One region of the Paenibacillus sp. YIM B09110 genome, then DNA from elsewhere that is predicted to be linked to it. Evidence: predicted binding sites of a transcription regulator. Region 1 holds the regulator's gene; each other region holds the start of a gene.
The links. The regulator Rex, encoded in region 1, represses fermentation and respiration genes when NADH is low (regulators of the CRP and FNR family bind a similar motif). The targets are predictions, from matches to a motif close to TTGTGAAATATTTCACAA.

Region 1 (2,204 bases):
CGCAGGTATTGCCGTCGGATCGCCAGATACTCCCTTGTGCAGAAGTGCGGCAAGCTGAATTTCTTGGAACAAGTCCAGGTTATTGTTGCTCGCTACGCTATCCGTCCCAAGTGACACGGTAACGCCAGCTTTCAGAAGATCAGTCACGCGAGCAACACCGCTCGCCAGCTTCAAGTTGCTTACCGGGTTATGGGATACCGCTACGCCGCGAGCGGCTAACAGCTCAATCTCGGCATCGTTAAGATGAACGGCATGGGCTACAAGCGATGGCCTTGAGAAAAAGCCGTGCTTGTCCAAATGCTCAACAGGACGCAAGCCGTAATCGCGAACGTTTTGCTCTACTTCGGCAATCGTCTCGGACATATGGGTATGAAGTGGCAAGTTATAGTCATGCGCCGCTTGAACGAAACGCTCTATATAATCAGGCGGACAGGTATAAGGCGCATGAGGCGATATCATCGTCGTAATTCTACCGTCGGCTTTGCCATTCCAATCACGAGCAAAGGCTATTGCTTCTGCCAGCTTCGCGTCTTGCACTTCCTTCTCGCACAAGCCGATAACGCCGCGAGTCAAGCAGCCCCTAATACCCGACTTCTCTACCATCATTGCTACCTGGTCCATCCGATCATACATATCAACGAATGCCGTTGTACCCGTCTTAAGCATTTCGACGATAGCCAAAGCGCTGCCCGCCTTTGTATCTTGATCGACATACTTCGCTTCCATCGGCCACATCTTCTCTTGCAGCCATACTTGCAAGTTTTGATCATCCGAATATCCGCGCAACAGCGTCATTGCTGCATGTCCGTGCGTGTTAATCAATCCCGGCATAAAAGCCAGCTTGCTGCCGTCAATCTTCTGCGCATCAGCCGCAACGTCGACAGGTGTAGCTTCCCCTAAGTATGTAATACGGTCATTCGTTACGACCATATGTCCTTTAAACGTCATGCGGCTCTCATCCATCGTGATGAATAAGCCGTTCTCAATCCATAGTTGACTCATTAGCTGATTCTCCTTCTCCTGCTAAATAATAGGCCAAGCTAAGCAAATCACGCGTGAAATCGGCGTTGTGAATCCGAATATGCTCGGGTACGCGCAGAATTGCGGGTGCGAAGTTCAATATGCCTTCGATACCTGCTTCCACGAATTGATTCGCGACGTTCTGCGCTTCGTGGGCAGGTACCGTAATGATACCAATTCGAATACTTTGCTGGACGATAATTCGCGGCAGTTCTTCCATCGGCAGTACCTGCAGGTTGTTAATGCTAATGCCGATCTTGCTCGGGTGAGCGTCGAACACGGCTGTGATCTTCATATTGTCTTTGGAATACTTATTGTAATTGCATAAAGCATGTCCTAGATTACCGGCACCGGCGAGCGCTACGTTAATCGGTTGATCGACCTTAAGAATTTGTCTGATCTTCTCGATGAGATACAGAACGTCGTAGCCGATCCCTTTGCGGCCGAACTCTCCGAAATATGCGAGATCCTTGCGAATCTGAGCAGGATTAAGGTCGAGCTTAACGCCCAATTCCTGAGATGAAACGGTTTGAACTTCACGAGTGTGTAGCTCGTTCAACACTTGAAGATAGATAGGCAGCCGTCTAACGACAGCTTCTGATATTTTCGTCTGCTTCAACCTTTCTCCTCCTCTGATATCGCTGGTTTCTGCTCACTCGAATCCTTCTTATCTGCTGCACTAACGCTGCTGCTTAGCCACTCTCGCATGCGCAGCACCATTTGCTCCGTATGCATCGTTTCAATCTTCGGTCCCGGTAAGGAATACAGGAAATGCTTGCCGTAATACGCATCGATGATCCGCGTATCGTAGATAATCACAATGCCTTTGTCTTGCGATGTTCGCACGAGCCGCCCGAATCCTTGCTTAAAACGAATAACGGCTTGCGGGATGGACAGCTTCATGAACGGATTTTGCTTCTGCCTCAGTAGCAGCTCTGACTTAGCTTCCGCAAGCGGATGGTTAGGCGGCTGGAAAGGCAAGCGTACAATGGCGAGACAGATGAGCGCTTCCCCGGGAATGTCTACCCCTTCCCAGAAGCTGCTCGTGCCAAGCAGAACCGATTCAGGCTGCTGCCGGAAACGTCTCGTCAACTTCGTCCGGTTGCCGCTGTCGATGCCTTGGCCAAGCACTTGTATGCCGGACTCAGACAAACGCTCCTTAAGCGGCTCATACACTTGCTTCA
Region 2 (2,204 bases), on a different contig from region 1:
TTAGGAAATTATGGACCTCTAAGATTTGTGGATAACTTGTGGTGCGATTTGGTGCTTAAATAAATGGAAAGGGGGGGCTCCTACACGGCATAAGGCGGTACGCTCCAAAAGATAGCTAATCCGCTATAGTGTCATTCTAGGCAACTAATTAGTCTTGTACCAAGCGAGCTGCCTATTCGATGAAAAGCAACTATCGAGCTCACAACCGTGTGGCAACTAAGATTAGTTCGACGAATTGCACCTAAGCTCTGTAACCGTCGGCTAGCACGATAATTCACCGAATCCATGCAAAAGGCTGCTGCACCTCGAAGAGAACCGAATGAATCGACAGTCTGCAAACCCAAAGCATAATTCGCGTTATACTCTGCATACCTCCAACGGACAGTTCTCGCATTTGCATATTTGGCGTAAATAAGCAACATCTTTGACGAATATCGTTCCATGCTCGATGTTGATTACATCCTCCTTGCGCATATCGTTCAGAAGCCTATTCACGCTTTCGCGCGTGGCTCCAATCATTTCGGCCATTTCCGAATTGTTCATTTTTTTATCGATTCGAATCATGTTTCCTTGCTGGACGCCGTAAGAATTGCAGAGCCTTATTAACAGCGAACATAAGGCGCCGGTCTTCCCGTATAGCATCAGATCGCGAAACTTGGATTGCGTCATGCGATGCATCACGCCCATCCACTTCATGAACGCGATAGCGAGATCCCTATGCTGCCATAGCAGCAGCTCGAGGTCCTTCTGCTCGATAATGCCAAATTCGGCATCTTCGATGACTTCCGCATTAAAGGTTTGAGTATTCGTTTGAAAAGGATCCATCTGCCCAAACAGATCGCCCGCGTGGTGGAGATACAAGGTCATTTTGTTGCCGCTATCCGTCGTTTTGGTAAGCTTTACGCGTCCCTTTTTTACATAATAAAGATGGTCCGCAGCATCCCCTTCCCAGAACAAGTACGATCCCGACATTACAGTTTTGTTGTGCATAATGCTGCTTAGTTTGTAGAAGCTTTCAGGCGAGAAGAAAGCGTCCATCCCGTTGCTCCGTTTCTCCGGCACATTCCCTTTCAATATCTCTTTTTGCGTATATGCGTTAATGGCCATCCCAGCCATCCCCTCTCCGTATCTTGTTAACCTAATTTTACCTTTTGAACCGATAATCGCGCATCGGGGGAACCCCCTATCTTTGAGGGGGGAAATCCCTGATTTATTTGTGATCAACGTCACAGCGTGCAGAGTTCTGGGAGTGGTTTAATAGATGCAGAAGCTCGGCATAAGAAATCGGCAGAAAGGATGTGGGTGTGTATGGAGCAAATTCCATTACGGCGCATCGAACAGCTGGCGCTCAAGAAATACAAACTGTTCCATTCAAGTAAACTACGCTATCTTCTGCGATCCATGCTCGCCAGCATGTTTATCGGGTTTGGCGTAATTGTAGCCTTCAAGACGGGCAGCTTCTTCTATACGGAACATTCTCCGCTTACGTATCCGATGGCCGCGATGACCTTCGGAGCCGCGATCATTCTGATTTCCTATGGCGGAGGCGATCTGTTTACAGGCAACACGTTTTATTATACCTACGCAGCGCTTCGCCGTCAGATGAGCTGGGCCCATGTGGGGAAACTGCTGACGGCAAGCTATATCGGGAACGTTCTCGGTGCTTGCGCGTTCGCGCTTCTTATATGGGGAACGGGACTTTTTCAATCCGCTGAAGTCAACGGCTTTCTGCTAAGCGTGGTGGAAAAGAAGCTGCATGCGCCGACGATAGAGCTTTTTTTCCGCGGCTTACTGTGTAACTGGCTCGTCTGTCTGGCGTTCTTCATCCCGATGTCGTTAAGAGGAGACGGTCCCAAGTTGTTCGCGATGATGCTGTTCGTCTTCTGTTTCTTCATTTCCGGATACGAGCACAGCATTGCCAATTTATGCACGTTTGCTATCGCGCTTGTCCTCAACTATCCGGACACCATCACGTTTGGCGGCATGATCCATAATCTCGTTCCGGTCACGCTTGGCAATTTGTTCGGCGGCTCGGTGTTGATGGGCGCGATGTACTATTTTGTGAATCAACCAACCGAAGAGGAGCAATCAAAATGAAAAAATCCAAAGTTGTTGTCATTGGCGTAGGTGCTGTCGGTTCCACAACCGCGTACACACTGTTGCTGAGAAGCAGAATGGACGAACTCGTCCTTATCGATGCGAAC
Region 3 (2,204 bases), on a different contig from region 1:
GCCGACAACAGGGTTGCCTTTTACGCCGCCAGTCCAGATGATTGTGTTCGATTCGATTGTATTGCCGTCCTTCAGGGATACGGCTGTTTTCGTTGCTTCAGTGATTGCTACGCCAGTGATGAACGTAACGCCGCGTTTCTCAAGGCTGGATACCGCGCGCTCAATCAACACTTTAGGGAAGATTGGCAATACGGCAGGGCCGGCTTCTACGCAGTACAACGAAATATCGTTGAAGTCGATGCCTTTGCTTTTGCATACTTCAGGCAGCTTGTCAGCAAATTCGCCAACGAGCTCAACGCCGGTCAGACCGCCGCCGCCGACTACGATTGTAGCGTCAGCTTTGTTTCCGGATGCTTTGTAAGCGTCCAGACGAGCTTCAACATGCTTGCGGATACGGTTAGCATCAGCAACCGACTTCAGCACCATGCTGTTCTCTTCCAGTCCAGGAATTCCGAAGTAGTTCGTTTCACTTCCGAGTGCAACGACAAGCGCATCGTAACCGATTACTTTGCCGCTCTCGAACTCAACGATTTTGTCGTCAGGTCTGATTTGCTTAACGGTGTCAACAACGATGTCAACTTTTTTGTCGCCAAGCAGCTTGTTAAGAGGAAGGGATACAGCATTCTCCTCAATAGTTCCGCCAGCAAGACGGTGAAGCTCCGTAATGATCTGATGAGTTGGGAAACGGTTAACAACGGTAATGGTTGCTTCCGATGCAGACAGATGTTGGCGTGCTGTTAGAGCGGAAAGAAGACCACCGTAACCGCCGCCCAAAATAAGAATATGTTTAGACATGTCCATCCTCCATTCTTTGCTTATTTGTAATTAGTTTTTGCGCTCTGCCAATACGTTCAAGAAAGCTTGAGCGAAGCGAAGCGTTTTTTGAACTTCTGGATCTTTCAGCATTTTGAGCATAGCGAATAGGCCGACTGTCGAAGAAGTGTCGACTTGCGAGCGCTCACCAGCTTCGATAGCTGCTTGAGCGATGCCTTTGGCTTTCTCTTGAACTGGTTTAACGAATTCGCCGATACCTTGCGCGAAATCGTTGATCAATACTTTGTCAGTCGCGATGCCTTTAGCGAAGTCATAGGCAGTGGTCATTGCAGTGACCATTTCAGCCAGCTTAGGCAGGTTATCCACCAATACAGTCAGAGAGGTCTGTACCTCTGGCTGCATAAGCTGATCGAGCACGTCTAACGATTTTTTTTCTTCCGCGAGGCTTGCAGAAACCTCTTGTTGAGCAGATGGTTGTGACATTGGGGAACGTCCTCCTTTACATAGGAATGTAGGTGAGTCATGGGCTCGATGATGTCAAACGCCTCAGGTAAGGTGAGTAAGGCATGAGATTGTAACATTTTTCACATAGTAAAAGAGAAAAACTCCTTACGGGTATGTTACAAAGTAAGTCTTACTTTACCGACGGCAAGCATCGGCGAGTTTGACGAGATCGGGCATTAACTCTTTACTTCTATTCTACATCCTTTATCGGAAAAATAAAAAGCAAATTTATTGAAAGTCGAAAAAAATGTCGAAATCGTAAATAAAAACAGCAAAAAGGTGGAAAAACGTTCAAAAGTTTGTAGTCGCATGGAAAAGATCGATTGGGTCACACTAATCTCAGGCGTGTCGTACCACCACTTGGAGGAGATGAGTGTATGTTAAGAAAATCAGTTGTGATGGCCCTATTATGTGCAGCGCTTATATTCGGAGCGGGTGTGCCGGGTATGAAAGCTCAAGCCGCGGAGAACAATCCAACAAAATGTTTGAGTCTGTCTGCTGCTACGCTGAAGCAGGAACTGAGAGAGCTGTGGATTGATCATGTTGTATGGACGCGGTTGTATATCGTTAGCACACTAGCCGGAGTGGGAGACCAGGAACAGGTGCTGGCAAGATTGCTTCGCAACCAGAAGGATATCGGCGATGCTTTCAAGCCTTATTATGGCGAAGCTGCCGGTACGAAGTTAACGGAGCTGCTGACCGAGCATATCGTATTGGCAGGCAAGCTGCTTGACGCGCTGAAGAGCGGCAAATCGGAGGAGGCGGCAGCGTACAATAAGCAGTGGTATCAGAATGCGGACGATATCGCGAAGTTTCTAAGCGCCGCCAATCCGAATTGGTCGTACAAGGAGATGAAGGACGATCTGGATACTCATCTAAAGCTTCTCACCGAAGATATCTCGGCAAGAATGAACAAGGATTGGAAT
Region 4 (2,204 bases), on a different contig from region 1:
CTGTTCCGCACACCGTTCGGGCTGCGCCTGCGTGCAGTTGGCGAGCATCCGAGCTCGGCCGATACGGTAGGCATCAGCGTGACGAAGTATCGTTACATCGGCGTTATGCTAAGCGGCGCGTTAGCCGGTCTTGGCGGCGCGACAATTACGCTGACGACGACAAGCAGCTTCGCTCACAATACAATATCGGGTCAAGGGTTTATCGCCTTGGCGGCGCTCATCTTCGGCAAGTGGAATCCGCTTGGCGTAGTGGGAGCGGCGATGTTCTTCGGTTTCGCGCAAGCGCTGCGGAACTTCGCCCAGCTATTCGAATTTTCGAAGCAGATTCCAGCTGAATTTTTCTATATGCTGCCGTACGTGCTGACGCTGATCGTACTCGCTGGCGGCATCGGCCGCTCGAATGCCCCTGCGGCGCTCGGCGAGCCATACGATCCGGCTAGACGGTAATGAATTCCGTCCTCGTTATGTTGAAGGCTGTCTCTAGGTGGACCTAGAGACAGTTTTTTATTTTGGCGGTCTATAGGAGCAAATCGTACCTTGAACAAAAGTGAAAACCTCACTCGACAAAGCAATTTCAAAAATGGTTCTAGAAAAAGGCGTTTACGCATTGACAGAGCCATTTACCAAGTGTAAATTAAATCTTAATCAAATGAATTTATCCCTTTTGGTTTAAACTATAGGCAAGCGACTTTCTGAGTATGTGCATCAATTCACAAAGTAGCATTTGCCGCATATCGGAATGGGAATTGACTCCCATCCCTCATAAGAGGAGAGGATCCACTGTGGAAGCATTAGCGCTGGAACGCAAGGCGGAACAAAACCGGGAACTGCGTGAGAGGCTGTTGCAATTAAAGAAAGAACGTAACGCCATTATTTTGGCTCATTACTATCAGCGTGATGAAATACAGGAAGTAGCCGATTTCCGCGGCGATTCTTTCCTGCTGGCACAGAAAGCGGCGCAAACCGATGCAGAAGTCATCGTATTTTGCGGCGTTCATTTCATGGGAGAAAGCGCGAAGATTCTTGCTCCTAACAAGACGGTGATCATTCCGGACGAACGCGCCGGCTGCCCAATGGCAGATATGGTTAACGTCGACGGCTTGCGCAAGCTGAAGGCTCAGCATCCGAACGCGAAGGTCGTGACGTACATCAACTCGTCGGCCGAGATTAAGGCAGAGACGGATATTTGCTGTACATCAGCGAATGCGGTGAAGGTTGTTAACTCGGTAGAGGGCGATGAAGTGATCTGGGTGCCTGACAAAAACCTTGGCCACTACGTGCAACAGAATACCGACAAGAAAATGATTATTTGGGAAGGCTACTGCAACACCCATGACATGCTCACCGTCAAGGATGTTGAAGAGATGAAAGCGAAGTATCCGAACGCGCAGTTCGTCGTTCATCCGGAATGCCGTCCAGAAGTGGTAGAGCTTGGCGATTTCGTCGGAAGTACAACCGCCATCATTAAATATTGCAAAGAATCGGATTGCCAAGAGTTTATCGTTGGCACAGAGGACGGCACGGGATACCAGCTTCGACTCGACAGCCCGGGCAAGACGTTCCACTTTGCTTCGAAATACTTGGTTTGTCCGAACATGAAGGTTAATAATTTGAAGAAGCTCGTCAAAGCGCTAGAGACGATGCAACCACAAATCTACGTACCGCCGCATATTGCGGATCAAGCCCGTTTGTCCTTGGAGCGCATGCTACTTGTAAAGTAGGATGCGCTACTCCTATGCTCAAATTCAAAGGAGCGTCATCATGATTCCTAGATACTTGGTTGATGTGCAGCTGGACGAGCTGCCTGTTGTGGATAAGGATGTCATCGTTATCGGGGCCGGCATTGCCGGTCTTTTTACCGCTATACGGTCTAGCGAGGACAACTCGGTGTTGATGATTACGAAGAAGTCGCTGCTCGACAGCAATACCCGCTATGCACAGGGAGGTATTGCCGCGGTTATATCGGACGAGGATTCGCCTGCCTATCATTTGCAAGATACGTTAATAGCTGGCGCAGGCTTATGCTCCGAAGAAGCGGTAAATGCGCTTGTCCATGAAGGGCCGCGAGGTGTGCAGAGTCTCATCTCGATGGGGACGCAGTTCGATGTGGAGAACGGCGAGTTCGCGCTCACGAAGGAAGGTGCTCATAGCCAGCGCCGTATTTTGCATGCCAATGGGGATGCGACCGGCTATGAGATTGTAAG

Region 2: a site for Rex is predicted at 1,215-1,232, ahead of V8F51_RS27035 (formate/nitrite transporter family protein). Genes of this name have one in related genera too.
Region 3: a site for Rex is predicted at 1,347-1,364, ahead of V8F51_RS13045 (DUF1641 domain-containing protein). Genes of this name have one in related genera too.
Region 4: a site for Rex is predicted at 699-716, ahead of nadA (quinolinate synthase NadA). Genes of this name have one in related genera too.

Annotation. Positions count from the first base shown of each region.
Region 1 covers NZ_JBANSP010000026.1:26,668-28,871, forward strand. Annotated here, with positions in the region: gene V8F51_RS26095 (amidohydrolase) at 1-1,002, opposite strand, end outside; gene V8F51_RS26100 (redox-sensing transcriptional repressor Rex) at 983-1,639, opposite strand; gene dinG (ATP-dependent DNA helicase DinG) at 1,636-2,204, opposite strand, start outside.
Region 2 covers NZ_JBANSP010000029.1:5,270-7,473, forward strand. Annotated here, with positions in the region: gene V8F51_RS27030 (Crp/Fnr family transcriptional regulator) at 358-1,107, opposite strand; gene V8F51_RS27035 (formate/nitrite transporter family protein) at 1,309-2,097, shown strand; gene V8F51_RS27040 (L-lactate dehydrogenase) at 2,094-2,204, shown strand, end outside.
Region 3 covers NZ_JBANSP010000007.1:166,668-168,871, forward strand. Annotated here, with positions in the region: gene V8F51_RS13040 (NAD(P)/FAD-dependent oxidoreductase) at 1-795, opposite strand, end outside; gene V8F51_RS13045 (DUF1641 domain-containing protein) at 826-1,257, opposite strand; gene V8F51_RS13050 (glycosyltransferase) at 1,656-2,204, shown strand, end outside.
Region 4 covers NZ_JBANSP010000022.1:73,045-75,248, forward strand. Annotated here, with positions in the region: gene V8F51_RS24675 (ABC transporter permease) at 1-447, shown strand, start outside; gene nadA (quinolinate synthase NadA) at 783-1,721, shown strand; gene nadB (L-aspartate oxidase) at 1,762-2,204, shown strand, end outside.